DNA from 4 places in the Paucibacter sp. B51 genome. Region 4 is predicted to be linked to each of the others. Evidence: predicted binding sites of a transcription regulator. Region 4 holds the regulator's gene; each other region holds the start of a gene.

Region 1 (5,867 bases), 3.3 Mb from region 4:
CAGCTGGTGCTCGATCATGCGCGCGGCCGAGCGGGCCAGGCCCAGGGTGTGGGGGTGGTAGCCACGGCGGTCGCCCGAGATGTCCAGCACCCCAAGCAGGGCACCGCTGGGGTCGACGATGGGCGCAGCGGCGCAAGTCAGGAATCCATTGCGCTCCAGATAATGCTCGGCGCCGTTGATGACGACCGGCCGGCCATCGGCCAGCGCCGTGCCGATCGCATTGGTGCCGCGCCACTGTTCCAGCCAGACAGCGCCGGGCCGCAAGGCCACCCGTGCGGCCTTGTCGGCAAAGCCATCGTCGCCCAGTGCGTGCAGCAGCATGCCTTGCGGGTCGGCCAGGATGACCAGGCTGTCGCTGGCCCTCACCTGCTCGGCCACAAACTCCATCACCGGCCGGGCCTGGGCCAGCAAGGCGCGGCGCTGCTCCAGGGCCCGCGCCAGCTGGGCGGCCGACGCGTGTGGCACACCCTGCGGCCGCCCCTCGGGCGCCAGACCATAGGCCCGGCTGCGCTGCCAGCTGGCATGGAGTCGGGCATCGAGCAAGCCGGCGCCCAGCTCACCGGTTTCCAGCAGCTGCCGGCGCGCCTGTCGCAGGCGGCTGGGCGGCGTGCGCAAGCTCATCAAGGCATTGGCAGCAGTCATCGCGTGTGTCTCCGTGATCGGCCCTTGTGAACGGGCTCTGAATCAGACGCGGCTCAGGTGTTGAAACCCGCGCCGCAGCACGACCTTAACAGGCTCACGGCACTTGCCAAGCCCTTGGGCTGGTTTTGCCCGCTTCCAGCACAAGTGGACGTGAAAGCTGTGCCACGCGAGGCGGCCACCTGTCCTCTTTCGTGACAGTGGGGCGGCACGGTGCGCAGCCAAGCGAGGCGGCCAGCCGTCTCGCCCCGCGCAGCAGCAGCCCTTGTGCCCAAGTTCCGCGCAAACCTAGGCCTTGGCACGCTCCATGCAAGAAACCCTGCGGCTGGCCTGCTTGCCTCTAACCCCGCAACTCAGCACCCGCGATGGAGACGGAGCAGGCCCAGACCTTGAGACCCCAACACAACACACGGAGACCGACATGCTTTACGCCAGCCCCAACACCCCCGGCGCCACGCTCGCCTACAAAGCCCAGTACGACAACTTCATCGGGGGCCGCTTCGTGCCACCGGTCAAGGGCGAATACTTCGACGTCGTCACCCCCATCAGCGGCCAGGTCTACACCCGCGCCGCCCGCTCCACCGCCGAGGACATCGAGCTGGCCCTGGACGCCGCCCATGCCGCCACGGCCCAGTGGGCAGCCACCAATGCCGCCACCCGCGCCAACATCCTGCTCAAGATCGCCGATCGCATCGAGGCCAACCTCGAATTGCTGGCTTATGCCGAGACCGTGGACAACGGCAAGCCCATCCGCGAAACCCTCAATGCCGACATCCCGCTTGCCGCCGACCATTTCCGTTACTTCGCCGGATGCCTGCGCGCGCAGGAAGGCGCGCTGAGCCAGATCGACGAGCACACCGTGGCCTACCATTTCCACGAACCGCTGGGCGTGGTCGGGCAAATCATCCCCTGGAACTTTCCCATCCTGATGGCGGCCTGGAAGCTGGCGCCGGCCCTGGGCGCGGGCAACTGCGTGGTGCTCAAGCCGGCGGAATCGACACCGATCAGCATCCTGGTGCTGACCGAGCTGATCGCCGACCTGCTGCCGCCCGGCGTGCTCAACATCGTCAACGGCTATGGCCGCGAAGCCGGCATGGCCCTGGCCACCAGCAAGCGCATCGCCAAGATCGCCTTCACCGGCTCCACCGCCACCGGCCGGGTGATCGCCCAGGCGGCGGCCAGCAACCTGATACCGGCCACGCTGGAGCTGGGTGGCAAGAGCCCCAATGTCTTCTTCGACGATGTGATGGCCCAGGACGACGCCTTCCTGGACAAGGCCATCGAAGGCCTGGTGCTGTTCGCCTTCAACCAGGGCGAGGTCTGCACCTGCCCGAGCCGGGCGCTGATTCAAGAGTCGATCTACGACCGCTTCATCGAACGCGCACTCAAGCGCGTGGCCGCCATCAAGCAAGGCAGCCCACTGGACACCGACACCATGATGGGTGCCCAGGCCTCAGCCCTGCAGATGGACAAGATCATGTCCTACCTGGAAGTGGGCAAGCAGGAAGGCGCTCAGCTGCTGATCGGCGGTGGCCGCAAGCAGATGTCGGGCGAGTTGGCCGGCGGCTATTACATCGAGCCCACGCTGTTCAAGGGCACGAACAATATGCGCGTGTTCCGCGAAGAGATCTTCGGCCCCGTGCTGGCCGTGGCCACCTTCAAGGACGAGGCCGAAGCCCTGCAGATCGCCAATGACACGCCCTACGGCCTGGGCGCCGGCGTCTGGACACGCGACGGCAGCCGCGCCTACCGCATGGGCCGCGCCATCCAGGCCGGCCGGGTCTGGACCAATTGCTATCACGCCTATCCGGCGCACGCGGCCTTCGGCGGCTACAAGGAATCCGGCATCGGCCGCGAAACCCACAAGGCCATGCTGGACCATTACCAACAGACCAAGAACCTGCTGGTCAGCTATTCGCCCAATGCTCTTGGCTTCTTCTGAGCAGCCAGCGCTGCTGAGTTGAAACAAAAAAAAGGCGGCCTTGCGGGCCGCCTTTTGCGTTCACTCAGGACTTGAACCAGGGGTTCAAGACCTGAGAGATCATTCCCACTCGATCGTTGCCGGCGGCTTGCTGGACACATCGTAGGTGACGCGGTTGATGCCGCGCACTTCGTTGATGATGCGGCCCGAGGTGCGCTTGAGCAGGCTGTAAGGCAGCTCGGCCCAGTCGGCGGTCATGAAGTCGCTGGTCTGCACGGCGCGCAGGGCCACGACGTAGTCATAGGTGCGGCCGTCGCCCATCACGCCCACGCTCTTGACCGGCAAGAACACCGTGAAGGCCTGGCTGGTCAGCTCGTACCAGCTCTTGCCCGTGGCTTCATCCTTGGTATTGCGCAGCTCTTCGATGAAGATGGCGTCGGCACGGCGCAGCAGGTCGGCGTACTCCTTCTTCACCTCGCCCAGGATGCGCACGCCCAGGCCGGGGCCCGGGAAGGGGTGGCGGTAGACCATCTCGGGCGGCAGGCCCAGGGCCACGCCCAGGGCGCGCACCTCGTCCTTGAAGAGCTCGCGCAGGGGCTCCAGCAGCTTCAGGCCGAGCTGCTCGGGCAGGCCACCGACGTTGTGGTGGCTCTTGATGGTGGTGGCCTTCTTGGTCTTGGTGCCACCGCTTTCCACCACATCGGGGTAGATGGTGCCTTGGGCCAGCCACTTGGCGCCTTTGGCGCCGGCATCGGCCGCCTTGAGCTTGGCGGCCTCGGCCTTGAAGACATCGACGAACAGGCCGCCGATGATCTTGCGCTTTTTCTCGGGGTCGGTCACACCGGCCAGCTGACCCAGGAAGAGCTCGCTGGCGTCCACGCGGATGACCTTGGCGTGCAGCTTGCCGGCGAACATGTCCATGACCATATCGCCTTCGTTCAGGCGCAGCAGGCCGTGGTCCACGAAGACGCAGGTCAGCTGGTCACCGATGGCGCGGTGGATCAGGGCGGCGGCGACCGAGGAATCGACGCCACCGGACAAGCCGAGGATGACTTCTTCATCGCCGACCTGCTCGCGGATCTTGGCCACGGCTTCTTCGATGTAGTCACCCATGATCCAGTCGCCCTTGCAACCGGCGATGTCGCGCACGAAGCGGGTCAGTATTTCCTGGCCCTTGACGGTGTGCGTCACCTCGGGGTGGAACTGCACGGCGTAATAGCCCTTCTCCTCGTTGGCCATGCCGGCGATGGGGCAGCTGGGCGTGGAGGCCATCAGCTTGAAGCCCGGCGGCATGGCGGTGACCTTGTCGCCATGGCTCATCCAGACCTTGAGCATGCCATGACCTTCCAGCGTGGCATGGTCCTGGATGCCGTCCAGCAGCTTGGTGTGGCCATGGGCGCGCACTTCGGCGTATCCGAACTCGCGATGGTCGCTCCACTCGACCTTGCCGCCCAGCTGCACCGCCATGGTCTGCATGCCATAACAGATGCCCAGCACCGGCACGCCCAGGTCCCAGACGGCCTGCGGTGCGCGCAGCTCGTGGTCCTCATAAGTCGAGGCATGGCTGCCCGACAAGATGATGGCCTTGGGCGCGAAGCTGCGGATGAACTCGTCCGAAACATCGTTGGGGTGGATTTCGCAGAACACCGCCGCCTCGCGCACGCGGCGCGCGATCAGCTGGGTCACCTGGGAGCCGAAATCGAGGATCAGGACTTTGTCATGCATGGTCGGGCTTTCACTCTCTGTCTGGATTCTGAATTCAGGGGCCGGCGGGGGCGGCCGGTGCGGCGTCGGCGCCAGGCGCTTGCTGAGGCAGCTGGGCAAAGTGCCGCCAGGCGAAGAACAGGGACAGCGCCTGCAGCGCGGCGCAGAAGTAGAACGGGGCGCCAATGCGCCAATCGCCCTTGGGCAGCTCGCTGACCAGGTAGATCAGGCCTAGGCCCAGCACCGGCGCGATCACAGCCATCAGGCTGTTCAGCGAGGAGATGGCACCCATGGTCTCACCCTGGTTGCGGGCATCGGCGGCATTGGAAATCTGGCTTTGCAAAGCCGGACCGGCGGCATAACTGAGCACACCCACGCCAATGGCCGCATACATCATCCAGCCGGCGCTGGACAGGCCCCAGATGGTGTTGGTCAACACGGCCGAAGCCAGGCCCAGCAGCACCAGGCGGGCGGCCGACACCCGCTTGAGGATGTGCTTGAGCAAGACGCCCTGCACCAGCACCGCCATCACACCGACGGCAAACAGGGACAGGCCGTTGTCCTTGGGGCCCCAGCCGAATTTGTAGGTGGTGTACATGACCCAGCTGCTTTGCAGAATCATCTGCGCCAGGCCGCTGAGTGCCAGCACATAGACCAGCGGGCCCACGCCTTGCAGATCGCGCACACGGCTCAGGGACTTGAAGGGGTTGGCACGGCGCCAGTCAAAGGCGCGGCGGTTCTCTGGCTGCAGCGACTCGGGCAGGACGAAAAAGCCATACATCCAGTTCAGCACCGCCATGCTGCCAGCCACATAGAAAGGCAGGTGCAAGTTGATGTCACCGAGCAGGCCGCCCAGCACCGGGCCCAGGATGAAGCCCATGCCGAAGGCCGCGCCCAGCATGCCGAAGCGCTTGGCACGCTCGGCCGGCGGCGTGATGTCGGCCACATAGGCATTGGCCACGGCCGCATTGGCCTGCATGGCGCCCGAGAACAGGCGCACCACGATCAACATCCACAGCGCATCGGCCATGGCGGTGACGAAGAAGCTCAGCGCCAGGCCCGAGAAGCCGATCAGCATGACGCGGCGGCGGCCGTAGCGGTCCGACAGACCGCCCAGAATGGGCGAACCAAAGAAATTGGCAATACCGAAAGCAAAGGCCACAGCCAGCTGCGCCAGGGTGTGCTCGGACGGGTTGTGGGTGAAGGTGCCCACCAGCGGCGGCAGCACAGGGATGATCAGGCCGATGGAGATCATGTCGATCAGCACGGCAATCAGGATGAAGCCCATGCCGGCCGAGCGGCCCTTGCCGCCTGCTGCTTGACCGCTGCCTTCTGTCATCACTCGCTCGCTCAATCGATGTCCTTGCTTGCTAGCTAGCTCTCGCGGCTTGAAGCCGCATACGAAGAAAGGGGCCGCGGCCCCTTTCTTGAAGTTCACCGGCGCCCGGCCTTGCCCTGAGGCCTCGGCGCCGGCGGCGGGACTTCGACCCGCCTCACTCGGAACGGTAGTTCGGTGCTTCCTTGGTGATCTGCACATCATGGACATGGCTTTCGCGCATGCCGGCCGAGGTGATCTCCACGAACTCAGCTTTGTTCTGCATGT
Region 2 (5,867 bases), 190 kb from region 4:
CTCGGCTTGCGTGCTGCAGAGTTGCTGCACAAGCACCAGAGGCGGGGTCAAGCACAGAGTTGAATCTGAACGACTCAATGCAGCGCCCATCCAGCAACTCTGCACATGCTTTCGCACAGGCTGCCAAGCATCCCAACGAGGTCCGAAGGCGCGCGCGGTACCTTCGTTGAACAGTAGGCCCGCGCCCTGGGCCTTCTCGTAATAGCTCGGGCGCCCCAAAAGCAACCAGGTCGGCGCCAACTGCTCGTGCCAGTACACCGATTGGCCAGGCGCGATCCAGGCTTGAAACGGATGTGTTCGTTGCAGAGCGCCAGTTTCCAACAGGCGCGTCCATTCACTGCGGCGGTCCCAATGCGGCAGACAAACCAGCACCATACATGCAAAAAATGCCGCTGAACTGATCCGCTGCCAGCCGCCTCGCTGCCAGCCCCACCATATCAGCAAGGGCAACGACAAAAGGACGGCCGGGAGTCGCAGAAAGTCAAACCAAAGCGGCAAATCTGGCTGATAAAGGTAGCCCATCGGCCATGGCAAGAAGGAATTCCAAAACATGCCTGCGCAAACCATCACGATGCACAGCACTGATCCAAGTCCTACCCAATAAGCCAACACAAGCCGCAACGTCAGACCTTTGTGCCAAGCAAACAAGCCGGCAGCCGACACCACCATCAACACCCAGCCCTCTTCCGCGCGGATCTCGACCACCAGGAGTGTCGCCAGAAGCAGGGTGACCAAGGCACGCGCGGTGGCCCGCTTGCTCGAATCTGATTCAAACCACAGCCCCAGCAGCAACGTCGGCAGGCAAGCCAAAACAAGAATTCGAACCAGCCAAAGCACGCGCCACAGCTGTAGCTGAGTTAGTAGCTGGTTCTGAAGAATGTCGGCACCAACGGCGGACAGAAGCAATAGCAAACTGGCCGCCAGCAATGTGGATCGACATAATCGTGACAGACTGGAAGGCAGGTGCCTGGCACCGATCCACAGCACGGCGGCTTCGAAAGCCAGAAATTGCCAGTCCACCCACGCCCAGCGCTGCACCAGAACTTCGTTGACCTCGGCAATCCAACGCCACCACTCAGAGTCGTAGGTCTTTAACATCAGTTCAAAGGGTGCAATTCCTCCCAAAGCCAGAATCGGCAGCAATGCAGGAAAGGCCAGCAAGCAGGACCAACGACGGTCATGCTCCATGAGATAGAGCGCACCGACTACCAAGGCGGGCAAACTCATCAACGGATGGCACAACGCTGCGGCAGCAACAAGCAGTACAGCAGCCATCATGCGCTTGCGTAGCAAGGCAACTAGCGCCCAAAGCACAAGTGGTTCGGCCAAGGTGCGCGCCGTCAGAAAATCTTCGGAAAAAGAAAATACTTGCCGCCCTTCATACCCGTGAGAAAGGCCTGCTGCAAAAAGCAACCCGAGCCAAAGTCGCAGACCTGAATCGAGCGACGGCTTCAGCAAGGCATAAATCGCACAGTAGCTGGCAATCTGGGCCACCAAAAGCCAAAAAAACTGTATCCCGGCCCAAGAAAAATGCTGAGCCAATGGGGCCATCAACCCGCTAAAAATCGAATAGCGATCTTGCGAGCCGTGCGCAAAAAACAGATCACCTGCCAGTACTGTTGGGGCCAGCGCCTGAAGCACCTGCCCCATGTACAAAATTCCGTCATGCCGCAAACCTGTATACGGACGTGCCATGAACAATGCCCAGACGACAACGGCAATACCAAGCACGAAGGGCAGGCGGCGTGATGAAATTGCTTGCATTCGGACTAAGGACCAATCCAACTTTGGATCTGCGAGATAGTTGCACAAAGAAAAAGGGGCCGAAGCCCCTTTTCATGAAAGACAAATCTGATCGAAATCAGGAATTATTCTTTGACAATGCAGCCGTGACCGCAGCAGGCATATTCGTCGAAGTAATCTTCCAAGTAATCGCTGCATCACCATTGGTCGGTTCCAAGACGATCGTGCCTGCCGAAGAATTTCCCATGGCATTGGCAGGAATCGTCGCAGTGATCTTACCGTCGGCAACGGCCACTTCGGAGACCAACGCGGTGGCCATGGTTGCGGGAACCCCGTTCGCGCCCAAGTCGCAATTCGTCAAGGCGCCCGTTTCTTGAGCGCAGAGAGCCACGCCTTGCTTGTACGCATTCAAGCTGGCCAGCGCCGATGCTGCTTTCGACTTCGAGGTGTAGTCCTTGTACTGCGGAATCGCCACCGCCGCCAAAATGCCGATGATCGCCACGACGATCATCAGTTCGATCAGTGTGAAACCTTGTTGAACGCGCTTCATGATGGGTACTCCTACGGGGTTGAACGGGACAGGGAACGAATGAAAGAAACAAAGAAGAGGGAACGCCCCCCCTGAATGCAGGGGTCGTGCCAGCATGCCCAGAGCTACTTGGCGTGAAATTTGGCACGAACCGCGGGCCGGCGAGCGGTGCGACTGACAATTTTGGTCAGTTGAGACCTGATGGACGGTGACGCAAAGAGTGACCTGACAATTTTTGTCAGGCCGGTGCTGACTGCCCGCAGTCGGTCAGAAGACGAGGTGCCAAAGCAAACGGCAACCCAGAGGTTGCCGTTTTTGCTGAAGCTTGGCCAACGAGTGGCGCCGAGATCACGCTCGGCGAACGTCGGCGGGCACTCCACTCAATCCAGATCCATCACCATCCCAGCCACCAATGCCTCGATTCGGTGGCGGCTGGCCAGAGCGGCGATTTCTTCCATGACGGCCAGGCCTTCGCCGGGTTTGATGTGGGTGATCTGCACGGCCACGCTGCCGGCGAGCTGGGCCAGTTCCACGCCCAGGCGGGCGGGGCTGAGGTGGCGGCTGAGGTCGGCCAGGCTTTGCTCGTCGTTGCTGAAGGCGGTTTCGATCACCAGATGGCTGACCTGCAACTGGGCCAGGCGGGCCCAGAGCGCCGGATTGGGGCCGGTGTCGCCGGTGAAGACCCAATGGCCGCGCAGGCCGGCAATGGCAAAACCGCAGGCCGGCACGGTGTGAGCGGCACTCAGCACTTCGACGCGGCGGCCACCCAGCTCCAGCACCTCGCCCACTTCAAAAGCATGCAGGCTCAGCACCGGCCGCTCGGCGCTGGGCAGCCGGGTGAAATCGGGCCAGATCACGCCGTTGAAGATGTGTTGGCGCAGCGCCTGCAGGGTTTGAGGCAGGCCATGCACCTGGATCGGCGGCCGGCCCGCCTCGGCGCGCAGGCGCAGCACCGAATCGGCCAGCAGCGGGATGGACAGCACATGGTCCAGATGGGAATGGGTGACCAGGATGTGGTCGATGCGCGCCAGCTCGTCGAGCGCCAGGTCGCCCACGCCCGTGCCGGCGTCGATGAGCACATCGTCGTCGAGCAAGAAAGCGGTGGTCTTGAAGCCGGCTGCAATGGCACCCGAGCAGCCGAGGACGCGAATTTTCATGGGGAGCATCAGTGGGCGGGAAAGCCGTCTTGGCGCCGATCCCGGAGGGGAAAAAACCGGTGCCGTTGACAGGGCCCTCCAATGTACTGAGCCCCGGCATCGAAACAAGGGAGCATTACCGGCTTGCGACTGAGAAAGTGCTCCGGCCCTTGCCGGGCAGCGCGGCGCCGTGATTTGCTGCACGGGACCGATAGGCCGGTCTGCGGCATCGAGGCGTGACTGGGGCCGCTTGGCATACTGTGCTGCTGCACGCTCGCGCCCCTCGCGCGCCCCTCGTGCTGTTCGCATGTCTCCCTCCGGCCCACCCCATGACCTCCAACGCTGCCCTGCCCCTTGACGCCACTGCCACGCCGGGCCTGGGCGAGATCGAGCAGGCCGTGCTCGATGCGCTGCTGCTCAGCGGTGGCACGCGCGGTGCGGCCGGGCTGGCGCAGTGGCTGGCCGCGGGCGGGGCCGATCTGCATGCCGTCGAAATCGGCGAAGCCTTGAAGCTGCTCAAGGCCCGAGGCCTGATCGAACAGCGCCCCGGCCACGGCTACCGTGCCGATCTGCAGCAGCATGCCGCGCGCCTGCAAGAGCTGCTGCGGCACCCGCCCGCCGCCCAGCCGCCCTACTGGCAGCGTCTGGCCTGGATGCTCAGCGGCGCCTACGGCGAGGTGACCCGCCCCATCAGCTGGCTGACCCTGCGCACCGACGAAGAAGCAGCCGTGCTGCTGCGCCTCTACCTGCACGCCGGCCTCAGCCAGGCGGCATTCCGCCAGGGCTTGCAAGGCAGCCTGGAGCTGCTCGACCAGCCCCTGCTGATCTGCAAAGTCCTCAGCGAACCCTGGCTGCCCGAGGCCATGGCGCGCATGGACAGCGCGCTGCGCAGCGAGCTGCTGGCCCTCTGCCTGGACCTGCTGCCCGCCGCCGACCCGCGCGCCCGGCAGATGCAAGCCTGGCTGCTCGACAGCCACGGCCACGGGGGAAGTTCGCGCAGCCGGGAGCTGACGCCCGAGCTGCGCAGCCAGCTGGCCGAGGCCCGCGCCCAAGCGCTCGATTTCAGCGGCATGCGCAGCCTGCTGGAGGGCGTGCACGGCCCCAGCCGGCCCGGCTTCGATGCGGCCGAATCCGCAGCCCAGGGCCGCTGGGCCGAGGCCGCCGCGCTGTTTGAACAGACCATGAGAGACGTGCGCAAGGCCAGCGGCGCACGCCGCGAGGCCCTGTCGCCCGAGCTGTCGCGGGTCTATGTGATGTGCTTGCTGGCCCAGGCCGATGCCGGGGCCTGGACCCTGGCGCACAAGTTCTGCATCGCCGAATCGGGCTCGCGCAAGCCCTCAGCCCACGAGGGCTGGGGCCGCTGGGCCCATGTCATCGGCAGCCGCCTCGGGGCCGACAGCCTGGACCCCAGCTGCCTGGCCTATCTGCCCGCGCTGGAGGCGCGCGAGCACAGCCTGGGCCAGGCGGCCGACCGCCTGCTGCTGGCCGCCTGGGCGCAGACCGAAGCCCCGGGATGGGCGCCGGCAGCGGCCCAGGCCCTGGTGCAGCGCCTGGCCGGCAGCGGCCAGCTCTGGCTGGCGGCCTGGGTGGCCGCCGCGGCCGAGCGCCTGGAGCTGGGGCCCATCGCACTGGACCTGCAAAGCCAAGCGCCGCCGCAGAGTTTTCTCGGCGCCCCGCGCGAGCCCTGGCGAGACGCCCTGGCCGCCATCGCCACCCTGGGTGACGAGAAGAAGGGTGGCAAGACCAGCGCCGACGGCCCCGAGCTGGCCTGGGCCCTGAGCCTGGACGCCCATGGCCGTGTGCAGGATGTCGAACCCTTCGAGCGCAGCATCGGCGCGCGCGCTGCGCTCAAACTGAAAGAGATCAGCCTGGGCAAGCTGAAAAAGAACGGCGCCGCCCATGCGCGTGACAACGCCGTGCTGCGCCACATCGAACGCAGCCTCTACGGCGGCGCCAACAGCTGGCAGCTCGATGTGTCGCAAGCCGCGGTCGCCCTGATCGGCCACCCCGCCCTGATGTTTGCCGACGCGCCGGGTCAATGGGTGGAGCTTGTCGAAGCGCAGCCCGAGCTGGAGGTGCGCCGGCGCCGGGATGCGGCCAGCGGCGCCGAGCACTTTGAGTTCCACATCCACCCGCCCCTGATCGCCAGCGAGCCACCGCGCCTGTTCGGCTGGCTGGGCAACAGCCACGACACCGAGCTGGCCAAGCGCGACGCCTTGCGCGTGTTGCGCGACGGGCCGCAGCATGCGCGCCTGATCCGCATCAGCAATGCTCAGCGCCGCGTCGCCGAGCTGGTCGCCCAGGGCTGGACCGTGCCGGTCAGCGCCACCGCCGAGCTGGGCGCCGCGCTGCAGGTGCTGAGCGCCCATTTCCAGCTGCACAGCGATGCCGCCGCCGGCCAGCTGGTGCCGGGCGACAGCCGCTTGCGGGCCCGGCTTCAGCCTCTGGGCGAGGGCTTG
Region 3 (5,867 bases), 2.1 Mb from region 4:
CCAGGCTCAGGTTGTAGGCCATCAACGGGGCCAGGGCCAGCGTAGAGAACACCAGATTGGCCTGGAAGCGACCGCCCAACACGAACAGACCCATGGCACTCAGGCCGACCATGGAGGCCAGCATCACGCCTTCCAGCTCGGGTGCCTGCGGGGTGTGAAAGAACCAGCCCATGGCGCCCCAACTCAGCGCATCAAGGGCCAGCAATTGCAGCGCACGCCGGCGCCAGGGGAGCAAGGTTTGGAGCGGGGGGCGTTGACCGCCAAGGGGCGCCAACACATGTCGCTGGAAATGCAAGGCTTCCGCACAGCGCCAGAGCGTCACCAGGGCGCGCGCGCCGAGCCAGCCCAAGAGTAGCTCGTGAGACAGATGGGGCCAGAGCAGGTAGACGGGCAGCAGGCAAAAGGCCAGGCCCAGCAGCGTGCGCTTGAGTGTGCCTTCGAACAAGCCAAGGATTTGCTCGACCAGAACCTGGGCGGAAATATCGGGGCTCAGCCGCGTTTCGCGGCCGCCTTCCAGGTCTGCCGGGAACTCGGACGCCTGTGCGGCATCCGTCCCGTTCGCGGCCCATGCGGCCGACGCTGCTGTCATCTCTTTCACCCCTCGACGTCCGGCCGCCTCTTGCTGAGGCCGCTCCAACAGCGTGGGTTCTTGCCCACGCTTGTGATCGCTCCACTCTCGGGCGTGTTTCTACAGGGCAAAGATGACAAATTGAACCGGAACAACCCTTGAAAACCACAGTCATATGAAGTTTCCAGGGCAAACCACTAGGGCGTTTGTCTCAGCGCAATCAGGAGCTGATCAGCGCTGGACTGTGAACCCACTGCCACTCGCCGGGCTTGAGGTCGGCGGGCAAGGCCAGCGCGCCGAACTGGGGTCGATGCAGACTCTCCACCCGGTTGCCGACGGCTGCCACCATGCGCTTGACCTGGTGGTACTTGCCTTCGGTGAGGGTCAGGCGCAGGCCGTGGCTGCCGAAGGCCTCGGCGCCTTCGGCCTTGACCATCTCCGGCGTATAGCCCGGGCCTTCGCTGGCGACAGGCTTGCTCGACTTTTGGGGTTTGCGTGATTCGCTGGCGCGGCGGGCTGCCAGCTCGGCCGGCAGCTTGGACTCTGCAGGTTCGCGCAGCTCCACGCCGGCCAAGAGTTGTGCCACCATCTCGGGCGTGACTGGATGCTTGCACTGCGCCTCGTAGACCTTGGGCACATGGTGCTTGGGGCTGGTGAGCTTGTGGATCAAGCTGCCGTCGTCGGTGAGCAGCAGCAGACCGGTGGTGTCTTCGTCCAGGCGACCCACTGGCTGGACATTGCGCTCGCGCAACGGCGCTGGCAGCAGGCTCATGACGCTGGGGTGGTGCTTGGGCTTTTGCGAGCATTCATAGCCTGCCGGCTTGTTCAGCAGGATCAGCGCCTTTTCGTAAAAGGGCCAGGTCTTGCCACTGACCTGAAAGCTGAAGCCCTCGGTTTCGTATTCGGCATCCGGATCGTCTGCCTCTTCGCCGGCAATGCGAACCTCGCCGTTGTAGATCAGACCGGCGCAGAGGCGGCGGGTGCCGAAGCCTTGCGAGAACAGGATGTTGGAGAGGCGCATTTTCATATCGCTATTGTCCATGAGCCCGCTGCGCTGTTCGCACGCGGGCGCTGAAGGGGCGCTGATGCTTGCCTATGATCCACAAGCGCCAAGTCCGGGGTGATCCTCGCTGCCGCAGTAATTCGCTCGCCATGGACCTCAAAATGACCGATACAACCACTTCTCGTCCTGCTCCTGTCCTGGCCATCCATGGTGGCGCTGGTACTTTGACGAGGGGCGCCATGAGTGCCGAGCAAGAGGCTCGTTATCGCGCTGCCTTGGCAGGCATTCTGCGCGCCGGTCAGGCGCAGCTCGCCGCAGGCGCAAGCTCAGTTGATGTGGTGGTGGAGGCGGTTAGGCAGCTCGAAGAGTGTGAGCTGTTCAATGCTGGCAAGGGCGCGGTTTACACGGCGGCTGGCACCCATGAGCTTGACGCCTGCGTGATGGATGGGCATGGCTGTCGTGCAGGCGCAGTGGCTGGGGTCAGCCGCACGCGCAACCCGATTCTTGCGGCTCGAGCGGTGATGGAGCACAGCGCTCATCTGCTGTTTGTCGGCGCGGCAGCCGATGAGTTCGCCGCACGCCATGGCTTGGAGCAGGTGGAGCCCAGTTGGTTTGGTACGCCGCATCGCCTGGAGCAGCTTCGGCGTGCGCAGCAACTGCAGGCTGGCGTGCTGCGCGATCACGATGGTCAAGAGTTGCTGGCTCGGGATGTGTCATCGCTGCGGGGCGATGCTCGGGTGTCTGGCCCAATTGATGAGCTGACCAAGTTTGGTACGGTCGGCGCTGTCGCCCTGGATGCGGCCGGCCATCTGGCGGCCGCCACTTCTACGGGTGGCATGACCAACAAGCAGGTCGGTCGAGTCGGGGATACGCCACTCGTGGGAGCCGGAACCTACGCCAATGACGCCACAGTGGCCGTGTCATGTACGGGCACGGGTGAGCTGTTCATTCGTGCTTGCGCCGCACATGATGTGTCGGCACTGATGGAATATGCCAGTCTGTCATTGGCCGAGGCTTGTGAGCGTGTGGTGATGCAAAAGCTTCCGCCGGATGCCGGTGGATTGATTGCAGTCTCTGCCCGAGGCGAGGTATGTCTGCCATTCAACTCCGAGGGGATGTATCGGGGTTATGCGCGGGTGGCTGCCGGCGAGCCCGTGGTGGCGGTCTATCGCTCAGAGTAGTTGTGCTGAGGCATCGGCACGCAGGCTGATTTGCTCCTTTGCGCACTTAATGACTGCTTGTCTGAGATTCGACAAAGACATGAAAAAAGCGGCCCGCGGCCGCTTCTTTCTGTTGATGGCCGGGCTGGATGGCCCAGCCCTTTGCATCAGTGCTTCTTGCTTTGGCGGCGGGTGTAAACCACGCCGAACACAGCCAAGCTGACCAGTGCCAGCGAACCAGGCTCCGGCACGGCGCGTGCGGTTGCGCGGATCAGGGCTTGGCCCGAGCCGCTCGGGTTCGGGTTGTAGACCGAGAAGGTGTAGTTCGTTGTGCCAGTCAGGCCGGCAGCCCAGGTGCCATTCAGACCTGCCAGGTAAACGTCCACTTGGTTCTTGAACGATGTACCGGTCTCGTTCACGTCCAGGCCACTGTTGGTGTAGGCGGCGCTGTAGTATTTCTTGTCGGAGCTCTTGCCGGCGCCGTCGCCCAGGATTTCCCAGATGGCGAACTGGAAGGCGGCCGATTTGGTCGATGAAGTCAGGCTGTCAGAGTAGGCGTGCTCGAACAAGTTGGTCAAGTCGGCCAGGACGCGGCTGGTCGTCGTGGTCGAGTCGTCGTACATGCCCTTGATGCCTGTCGCCTGGTAGTTGGCGCCCGCAAAGATCGAGGCGTAGCCCATGGTGGCGCCGCCGGGCGTGGCCTGGTAGCCATTGACGAAGTTGTTCAGCGATACCTTGTCATAAGTGTCCGGCGAGAGGTAGTTGTTCAGCGGGTCCAGGCAGTAAACCCAGAAGCTGTTGGCGCCCAGTGCATTGCTTGTGCCTTCATTGACCTTCCAAGCACCCAGACCGGTGTCGCGGGCACTGGTGTTGCCGAACACCAGCGAGTGGGTCTCGATCAGCGAAGAGCCGGAGCCAGTCGCCTTGGTCACGGTCGTCGCGCCTTGAGCGTAAGCGGAGCCGGCGGCCACCACGAACAGAGCCGTTGCGGCAAAAGACGCAAATCGACCGGTGGTAGTTGTCGCTGTGGCAGCGTAGTTCATGGTGTGGACCCTGTCGGCGTAGATGGTGTTACGGAAATCTTGGATTGCATCCTACTCGGCCCTTGGCTTCCAACAATCCCGCGAACCGGGGGGTGTTGAGGGACTGTAAAAAATTCACAGTTGCAGCCAATTACCCAAGCAAATACTCAATACCAATTTCATGCCCGGATTCTGCCTGTTCAATCCGTAGCAAGAGAACCCCCGATATCGAGGGGCGTGAGTAATGTCTCGGTCAATTGGCCTTGGTTTGGATATTCGAATAGGCCGTTTGGCTTACATATTCTGGGCTTGATTTGCCGTATTGGCGTCAGGGCGCCAGACTGGAGCCGTGATCACAGACCGAGTTCCAGTTTCAAACGGCTGACTTCCTGCGTCATCGGCAGCTTGGGTTGGGCGTTGAGCGCAGCGCTCAGTTCTTCCTTGGCTTCTGCTTTGCGGTTCAGCTTGGCCAAGGCGAAGGCCAGGTGAAAGCGGATTTCGCCATTGCCGGGGCTGCGCAGGCGAGCCTCACGCAAATGACGCAGGCCGCCCTCGATATTGCCGCGCTGCACCAAGATCCAGCCCAAGGTATCGGCTGCATCCGCGTTGCCGGGCGCCTGCTTCAAGGCCTTCTCGGCTGCAGCGACGGCTCCAGCGTCGCCCATGCGATGCAGAAGTTGGGCGTAATTGAGTTGAATGCCGATGTCGCCTGGCTGCAAGGCCAGAATCTGTTGGTAGTTCTTTTTCGCAGCTTCATTTCGGCCCGCTTGCATTTGCACGCCCGCGACGGCCTTCAGGGCGGTGATGTCATTGGGCGCTTTGCGGGCCCAGCCCTCCAGCATGAGCAGGGCCTTGTCCAGCTCACCTGCGGCCACCATGGAGCGCGCCAGCAAAATCGCATTGGCCGTGCTCGGTTCTTTCTCGAACACGGTGCGGTAGCCAGCTTGAGCGGCAGGGAATTGACCACGCGACATGGCCACATGGGCGCCAACCAGCGTTGTTTGCACTTTGCCTGGGTGGGTGTTGTTCAACGTCTTCAAGGCGGCATCCACCTTGGCGGGATCGCCGCGGCGAGCTTCCACCTCGACCTGCAAGAGCAGGGCGCCGAGGTCGCCCGCCTGCGACTGCAATGCCTTTTGCACGTTGTAAGTGGCCCCATCGACATTGCCTGCAGCCAGTTGCATACGTCCAATCTTGACCTGCTCCTGTGCATCAAAGTCCGCCACGCGGGTGGCCTCTTGCAGCACCTGGCGTGCGTTGCTGCCGTCGTTCAAGGCCAGGTAGACACGAGCCAGCGACAGCAAGGCGGGAAGCTTGCCGGAATAGTTGGCGGCCAGACTCTTGGCCAGGGGCAGAGCAAGGTCTGCCTGGCGTTGTTCCATGTAAAGCTCCACCAGCATCAAGCCCGGGCGCGCGTCAACGCGCTGCACCTCGTGGGCATGCCGCAGGTGGGCGATCGCTTCATTGGGGCGCTTGGCGCGCAGCTCGAGGATCGCCAGCTGGTAGAGCAACTCGGCATCATCCTTGTTGCCGCCTTCCAGCAGCTTCTCCAGTCGTTTGCGCGCCGGATCGAACTTGCTTTCTTCCATGTCCAGCCAGGACAGATTGACGGCCGCCGGGCGGAAGTTCGGGTCTTTCTGCAGCAACTGCTGGAAGGTGTCGCGAGCGCCCTTTTTGTCACCGGCCCTGCCTTTGATATTGCCCAGGAAGTTGAGCATGGTCAGGTTGTCGGGCTCGCGCTTGACGATGGCTTGGGCGGTCTGCAAGGCCTTGGCGGTCTGGCCTTGGTTGAGGTAGACGTTGGCCAACTGAATGCCAGCGCGGCCATCGCCCGGTGTGGCGGCGAAGGCTTTCTCCAGATTGGCCAGGCCCAATTTGTCCTGGCCCAGGCTCAACTGGCTGAAGCCCAGCTCGCGGATGGCCGAGGCCGAGCCGCTGCGGGCGGCCGACTTCTCGAAAAACTCACTCGCCTGGACATAGCGCTTGCGAGCCATGTTCACCGTGCCCAGCAGGAACAAGACCTGCGGGTCTTCCGGATTGATGCGCTGTGCGGCTTCCAGCAAAACCATGGCCCGCCCGTAGTCTCGGGTGTCGACCAGGATGGATGCCAGCAT
Region 4 (5,867 bases):
AATGCCCTGGCGGTTCTGGGGGTCAGCGCACCCGAGGTGATGTCCCGCGAAGCGAACCCTGAAGCGACGGAGAAGGCATGAGCACGGCTCAATCTGGCAGCAGCAACAACAACAGCAGAAACGGCAACAAGAGCAAGCAACAACGGGGCGGTTTTGTCCTCGGCCTGATTGTCGGCTTGCTGCTGGGCCTGGCCGTGGCATTGGGCGTGGCGCTCTACATCGCCAAGGTGCCCATCCCCTTCATCGACAAGGTGCCCCAGCGCACGGCCGAGCAGGATGCGGCCGAGGCCCAGCGCAACAAGAACTGGGACCCCAACGCCCCCCTGGCCGGCAAGGCCGGCGCCAAGGTGGCCAGCGGCGTGGTCAGCGGCGCCCCGGCGCCCGCCCCTGCAGTGGTGGCTCCGGCCGTCCCTGCCGCCGTGACAACGCCTGCGCCCGCTCCAGCTGCCTCCACAGCGGCAGCACCGGCCACCAAGCCTGCTGACAAGGCCACCGAGAAAGCTGCCGAGAAGGCCGCCGACAAATCCCCGGCCGACAAGAAGGCCGAGGCCAAGGCAGCTGCCGCCAGCGCCGCCGCAGCCGCGGCCGACCCCAACCTCTACTTCGTGCAGGCCGGCGCCTATGTGAAGAACGAGGACGCCGAGCAGCAACGCGCCCGCCTGGCCTTGCTGGGCTTCAGCGCCAAGGTCATGGAAAAGGAACAGTCGGGGCGCACCGTGTTCCGCGTTCGCATCGGCCCCATCGACAGCCGCGATGAAGCCGAGGGCATGCAGCGCAAGATCGAAGCCGCCGGCATCGAAGCCAATCTGGTCGGCGTCAAGCGCTGATCGTCTGTCCATCACCCAGGGCCTGCCGAGGCCTCTTTTGTCCACCGAGATGAACGAGAAGATGAAGATGATGAAACGTCGCGAGTTTTCTGCCCTCTTGTCCGCACCTCTGAGCCTGGGTGCCCTGGGCACGCTGGCCGCTGCGCCGCAGCTGGCCCTGGCCCAGACCGACCCCTTCGCGGGCAAGTACCAAACCCTGTCGCAAGCCCTGCCGAGCAGCACCCCGGGCAAGATCGAGGTGGTCGAGTTCTTCTGGTACGGCTGCCCGCATTGCTATGCCTTCGAGCCGGTGCTGGCGCCCTGGATCAAGCAGCTGCCGGCCGATGTGGCCTTCCGCCGCGTGCACGTGGGCTTCAACGCCATGATCAAGCAGCACCAGAAGCTGTTCTACGCCCTGGAAGCCCTGGGCAAGGCGGCGGAGCTGCAGGACAAGATCTTCAACGCCTTCCATGTCGAGCGCTTGGACCTCAACGACGAAAAGAGCATCACCGAGCTGGTGGTGAAGCTGGGCGTGGACGGCGCCAAGTTCAAGGACGCCTACAACGCCTTCGGCGTGGTCACCAAGGCCGGCCAGGGCACCAAGCTGTCCGAGGCCTACCGCATCGACGGCGTGCCCGCCCTGGGCATTGGCGGCCGCTACCTGACCTCGCCCTCGATCGCCGGCCTGCGTGGCGACAACGAGCAGGCCAACGGCCGCCGCGCCCTGGCCGTGGCCGACCACCTGATCCAGCTGGCCCGCGCCAGCAAGGCCTGATCGTTCTTCCTGTTCTGCTGTCCTCACCTCATTGAACCCTGAACCGCGCCAGCGCCCGCCCCGATATGAAGACCTTGATCTCTCGCCGTGAGTTCTCTTCGACCCTCGGGCTGGCCGTGGCCGCCCTGCCGACCCTGAGCCTGGCTCAGGGGGCGGCGCCGGTGGAAGGCAAACACTATCTGCGCCTGGCTCAGCCGCTGCCGAGCACACCGGGCAAGATTGAGGTGATCGAGTTCTTCCTCTACACCTGCCAGCACTGCTTCGCCTTCGACCCTCATGTCAGCGCCTGGGCCAAGCAGTTGCCGGCCGATGTGAGCTTCCGCCGGGTCCATGTGGGTGTGGGCGCCATGCACAAGCTGCACCAGCGCCTGATGTTCGCGCTGGAAAGTCTCGGCCGCCTGGGCGATTTCCACGAATCCGTGTTCAAGGCCATCCATGTCCAGCGTCTGGACCTCAGCGATGAGAAGGCCATCACCCAATTCGCCGTCAGCCTCGGCCTGGAAGAGGCCAAGTTCAAGGCGGCCTTCAACTCCTTCACCGCCAACAGCCGGATGGCGCAATCGGCCCAGCTGGCCGCTGCCTACCGTGCGGAGACGGTGCCAGCCCTGGGCATCGGCGGCCGTTTCCTGACCAGCCCCAGCCTGGCCGCTGGCCCGGGGCAGAGCGCCGCGGTGGGCCACCAGGCCGCCCTCGCCCTGAGCAACCAGCTGATCCAACAGCTGCGCGGCGGCAAGGCCTGATGAATGGATGGCACCGGACGCACCGCGGCGTGATGCTCACGCTTCACGCACGGCGGGCGCTCCGGGCTGACCCAGGCCCGTACTAGAATGGCCTGCAAGTTTTGTGCCGCCTTCACGGGCGGCGAACGCGTGCTCGCTTGATTCGATTGCCCGGCCTGCCCCCTCCTCCATCCCTCCTGCTGCTGCCCATGAAGCTGTCACCGCGCTTTTCCGTCTTGCCCGGCTTGCTGGCGGCCTTGCTGCTGGGCGGGGCCTCGACTTCGGGCTGGGCGGAAAAAGGCGACCGCGCCAAGCCGCTGAACATCAGCTCCAAAAACGGCGGCAGCGTCGAGATCGCCAAGCAGCGCACCGAATTCAACGGTGATGTGGTGCTGAGCAAGGGCAGCCTGGTGCTGCGCGCCGAGAAGCTCGATGTGCGCGAAACCGGCGACGGCTACTACCAGGTCTATGCCAATGGCCAGACCGGCAAGCAGGTCAGCTTCCGCCAGGCGCGCGATGTGCCGGGCGAGGCCATCGAAGGCCTGGCCGACCAGCTCGAATACGACACCCGCAGCGACACCGTGCGCTTCATCGGCAATGCCGTGGTGCGCCGCCTGCAGGGCACGACGGTGGCCGACGAGGTGACCGGCGCAGTCATCCTGTTCGACAACCGCAGCGAGGTCTTCACCCTCGAGGGCGGCCAGACCTCGCCCCACCCGAGCGGCCGGGTCCGTGTGGTGATGATGCCGCGCGGCGGCGCGCCCGAGGCCGCCTCGGCACCCGCGGCCGCGGCCTCCGGCGTGCAACTCAAGCCCAGCACCAGCCTGAGCCCCCGCAAAGCGCCATGAGCAGCAGCAACAGCAGCGTCGCCAGCCCCCATCACGCGCCCGTGGCCGCCCTCGAATCCGGCCCGCGCAGCCGCCTGGAAGCCGAGGGCCTGGCCAAGAGCTACGGCGTGCGCCGCGTGGTCAAGAACGTGCATCTGGGCGTCAACAGCGGCGAGGTGGTCGGCCTGCTGGGCCCCAACGGCGCCGGCAAGACCACCAGCTTCTACATGATCGTGGGCCTGGTGCGCGCCGACGCCGGCGAGATCCACATCGACGGCCAATCGGTCGAGCACCTGCCCATCCACCAGCGCGCCCGCCTGGGACTGAGCTATCTGCCGCAGGAGGCCTCGATCTTCCGCAAGCTCACGGTGGAACAGAACATCCGCGCCGTGCTGGAGCTGCAGCGCGACGAGCAGGGCCGCGCGCTGAAAGAGCCGCGCATCAAGGAGCTGCTGGAAGCGCTGCTGCACGACCTCAGCATCGAGAAGCTGCGCGACAGCCCGGCGCCGGCGCTCTCGGGCGGCGAACGCCGCCGCGTCGAGATCGCCCGCGCCCTGGCCACGCAACCGCGCTTCATCCTGCTGGACGAACCCTTCGCCGGCGTGGACCCGATCGCGGTGCTGGAGATCCAGCGCATCATCGGTTTCCTGAAAGCGCGCCAGATCGGCGTGCTGATCACCGACCACAATGTGCGCGAGACCCTGGGCATCTGCGACCGGGCCTACATCATCAGCGAGGGCTCGGTGCTGGCCGAGGGCACGCCGGACGAGATCGTGGCCAACGCCGATGTGCGCAAGGTCTATCTCGGCGAACATTTCCGCATGTAGAGCCGGCCATGGATGCCTACACGCCCGCTGCCACGGCAGCCCCGCGCGGGGCTGATGCTGGGATTCCTGCATCTCACGACTGCCCCTGAGCCCGCGCCATGAAGCAGTCACTCCAGGTTCGACTGAGCCAGCATCTGGCCTTGACGCCGCAGCTGCAGCAATCGATCCGCCTGCTGCAACTGTCCACGCTGGAGCTGAATCAGGAAGTCGAGCAGATGCTGGCGCAGAACCCGCTGCTCGAAACCGAAGAAGACTTCTCCGTCGCCACGCCCGAGCTGCCCGAGCTGCGCCCGGCCAGCGCCGCCGAGGACAGCGGCGCCGACCGTGAGCTGGGCGGCGGCGCCGAGGCCGAGGCCACGCCCGAGCTGCAGGCCGAAGACTTCGGCAGCACCGAACGCGAGGACTGGGAGAACGGCACCGAGGGCGACGATTTCGACGGCATCCGCGAACTGCCCAGCAACAACGGCAGCGGCTCGGGCAGCAACGATGAAGACGGCGAACGCAGCGACCAGGAATCGGCCGAGATCAGCCTGCAAGAGCATCTGGTCCAGCAGATGGCCGGCATGCACCTCAGCGATACCGACCAGCTGGCGCTGCGCCTGCTGATCGATTCGCTCAACGAGGACGGCTATCTCGAGGACAGCCTGGAAGCCATCGCCGAGGCCCTGGTGCCGGACGGTGACGAGGACAGCGCCGCCGAGCGCGAGGAGCTGCTCGACCACCTGCGCATCGCCCTCAAATGGCTGCACCACATGGACCCGCCCGGCGTCGGTGCCCGCGAGCTGACGGAATGCCTGGAGCTGCAGCTGCGCCAGCTGCCGCGTAGCGCGCCGCAGGTGATCGCCATCATGATCTGCAAAAAGCACTTGGACCTGCTGGCCAAGCGCGACAGCCGCCGCCTGATGCTGCTGACCGGCGCCGACGATGCCTTGCTGCGTGAAGCGCAAGCCCTGATCGTGGCCCTGGAGCCCAAGCCCGGCCGGCGCTTTGCCCGCGGCCAGGCGCCGGCGGTGATCCCGGACGTGATCGTGCGCAAGGTCGGCCGCGAGCTGCGCGTCATCATCAACCCCGAGGTCGCGCCCAAGCTGCGCATCAACGAGCTCTACGCCAACGCCCTGCGCCAGACGCGCGGCGGCATCAGCAACAGCGCCCTGGGCGGCCAGCTGCAGGAGGCACGCTGGTTCATCAAGAACATCCAACAGCGCTTCGACACCATCCTGCGCGTCTCCACCGCCATCGTCGAGCGGCAAAAAGGTTTCTTCAGCCACGGCGCCGTGGCCATGAAGCCCCTGGTGCTGCGCGAGATCGCCGATGAGCTGGGCCTGCACGAATCGACCATCTCGCGCGTGACCACGGCCAAGTACATGGCCACGCCCTTCGGCACCTTCGAGCTCAAGTATTTCTTCGGCTCGGGCCTGTCCACCGAGGCTGGCGGCGAGGCCTCCAGCACCGCCGTGCGCGAGCTGATCAAGCAGTTCATCGCCGCCGAGAACCCGGCCAAACCCCTGTCCGACAGCGCCCTGGCCAGCATGCTGGAAGAGCAAGGCATCCAGGTCGCGCGCCGCACCGTCGCCAAATACCGCGAAGGCATGCACATCGGGACGACGACGATGCGGCGGGTGGTTTGAAGCTTGAAGCTTGAAGCTTGAGTGAACGGGTGAATCAGTGAACTGGTGAACCACACCCCACGATTCACCATTCACCATTCACCATTCACCATTCACCATTCACCTGTTCACCTGTTCACCTGTTCACCCGTTCACCCGTTCACCCCCAAACGTGAACACGCACACCGATTTCAGGTGATTCCCATTTCGAGACATGCCATCATGCCGCTGACTTGGATCGTTACTTGAAAGGTCTGCCGTGAACACCACCCTCCGCTCCCCGGCCGGCGCACGCCTGCCCGCGCT

The links. Region 4 encodes sigma-54, which starts transcription at its own class of promoters, with help from an activator protein. Its sites were predicted from a motif close to TGGCANGNAANCTGCTTT; they were not measured.
Region 1: a site for sigma-54 is predicted at 936-953, ahead of exaC (acetaldehyde dehydrogenase ExaC). Genes of this name have one in related genera too.
Region 2: a site for sigma-54 is predicted at 2,368-2,385, ahead of OOB33_RS04890 (pilin). Genes of this name have one in related genera too.
Region 3: a site for sigma-54 is predicted at 3,923-3,940, ahead of OOB33_RS14635 (PEP-CTERM sorting domain-containing protein). Genes of this name have one in related genera too.

The regions. Positions count from the first base shown of each region.
Region 1 is NZ_JAPIVN010000001.1:4,600,524-4,606,390, forward strand. Features, by position in the region: gene OOB33_RS19410 (sigma-54-dependent Fis family transcriptional regulator) at 1-642, opposite strand, end outside; gene exaC (acetaldehyde dehydrogenase ExaC) at 1,061-2,581, shown strand; gene guaA (glutamine-hydrolyzing GMP synthase) at 2,681-4,285, opposite strand; gene OOB33_RS19425 (MFS transporter) at 4,320-5,603, opposite strand; gene guaB (IMP dehydrogenase) at 5,758-5,867, opposite strand, start outside.
Region 2 is NZ_JAPIVN010000001.1:1,149,351-1,155,217, reverse strand. Features, by position in the region: gene OOB33_RS04895 (hypothetical protein) at 1-1,764, opposite strand, end outside; gene OOB33_RS04890 (pilin) at 1,862-2,293, opposite strand; gene OOB33_RS04885 (MBL fold metallo-hydrolase) at 2,653-3,429, opposite strand; gene OOB33_RS04880 (DEAD/DEAH box helicase) at 3,738-5,867, shown strand, end outside.
Region 3 is NZ_JAPIVN010000001.1:3,400,497-3,406,363, forward strand. Features, by position in the region: gene OOB33_RS14620 (ATP-binding protein) at 1-589, opposite strand, end outside; gene OOB33_RS14625 (pseudouridine synthase) at 789-1,589, opposite strand; gene OOB33_RS14630 (isoaspartyl peptidase/L-asparaginase family protein) at 1,733-2,752, shown strand; gene OOB33_RS14635 (PEP-CTERM sorting domain-containing protein) at 2,899-3,774, opposite strand; gene prsT (XrtA/PEP-CTERM system TPR-repeat protein PrsT) at 4,107-5,867, opposite strand, start outside.
Region 4 is NZ_JAPIVN010000001.1:1,341,372-1,347,238, reverse strand. Features, by position in the region: gene argS (arginine--tRNA ligase) at 1-81, shown strand, start outside; gene OOB33_RS05735 (SPOR domain-containing protein) at 78-827, shown strand; gene OOB33_RS05730 (thiol:disulfide interchange protein DsbA/DsbL) at 889-1,581, shown strand; gene OOB33_RS05725 (thiol:disulfide interchange protein DsbA/DsbL) at 1,647-2,321, shown strand; gene lptA (lipopolysaccharide transport periplasmic protein LptA) at 2,510-3,148, shown strand; gene lptB (LPS export ABC transporter ATP-binding protein) at 3,145-3,954, shown strand; gene OOB33_RS05710 (RNA polymerase factor sigma-54) at 4,053-5,582, shown strand; gene OOB33_RS05705 (SGNH/GDSL hydrolase family protein) at 5,821-5,867, shown strand, end outside.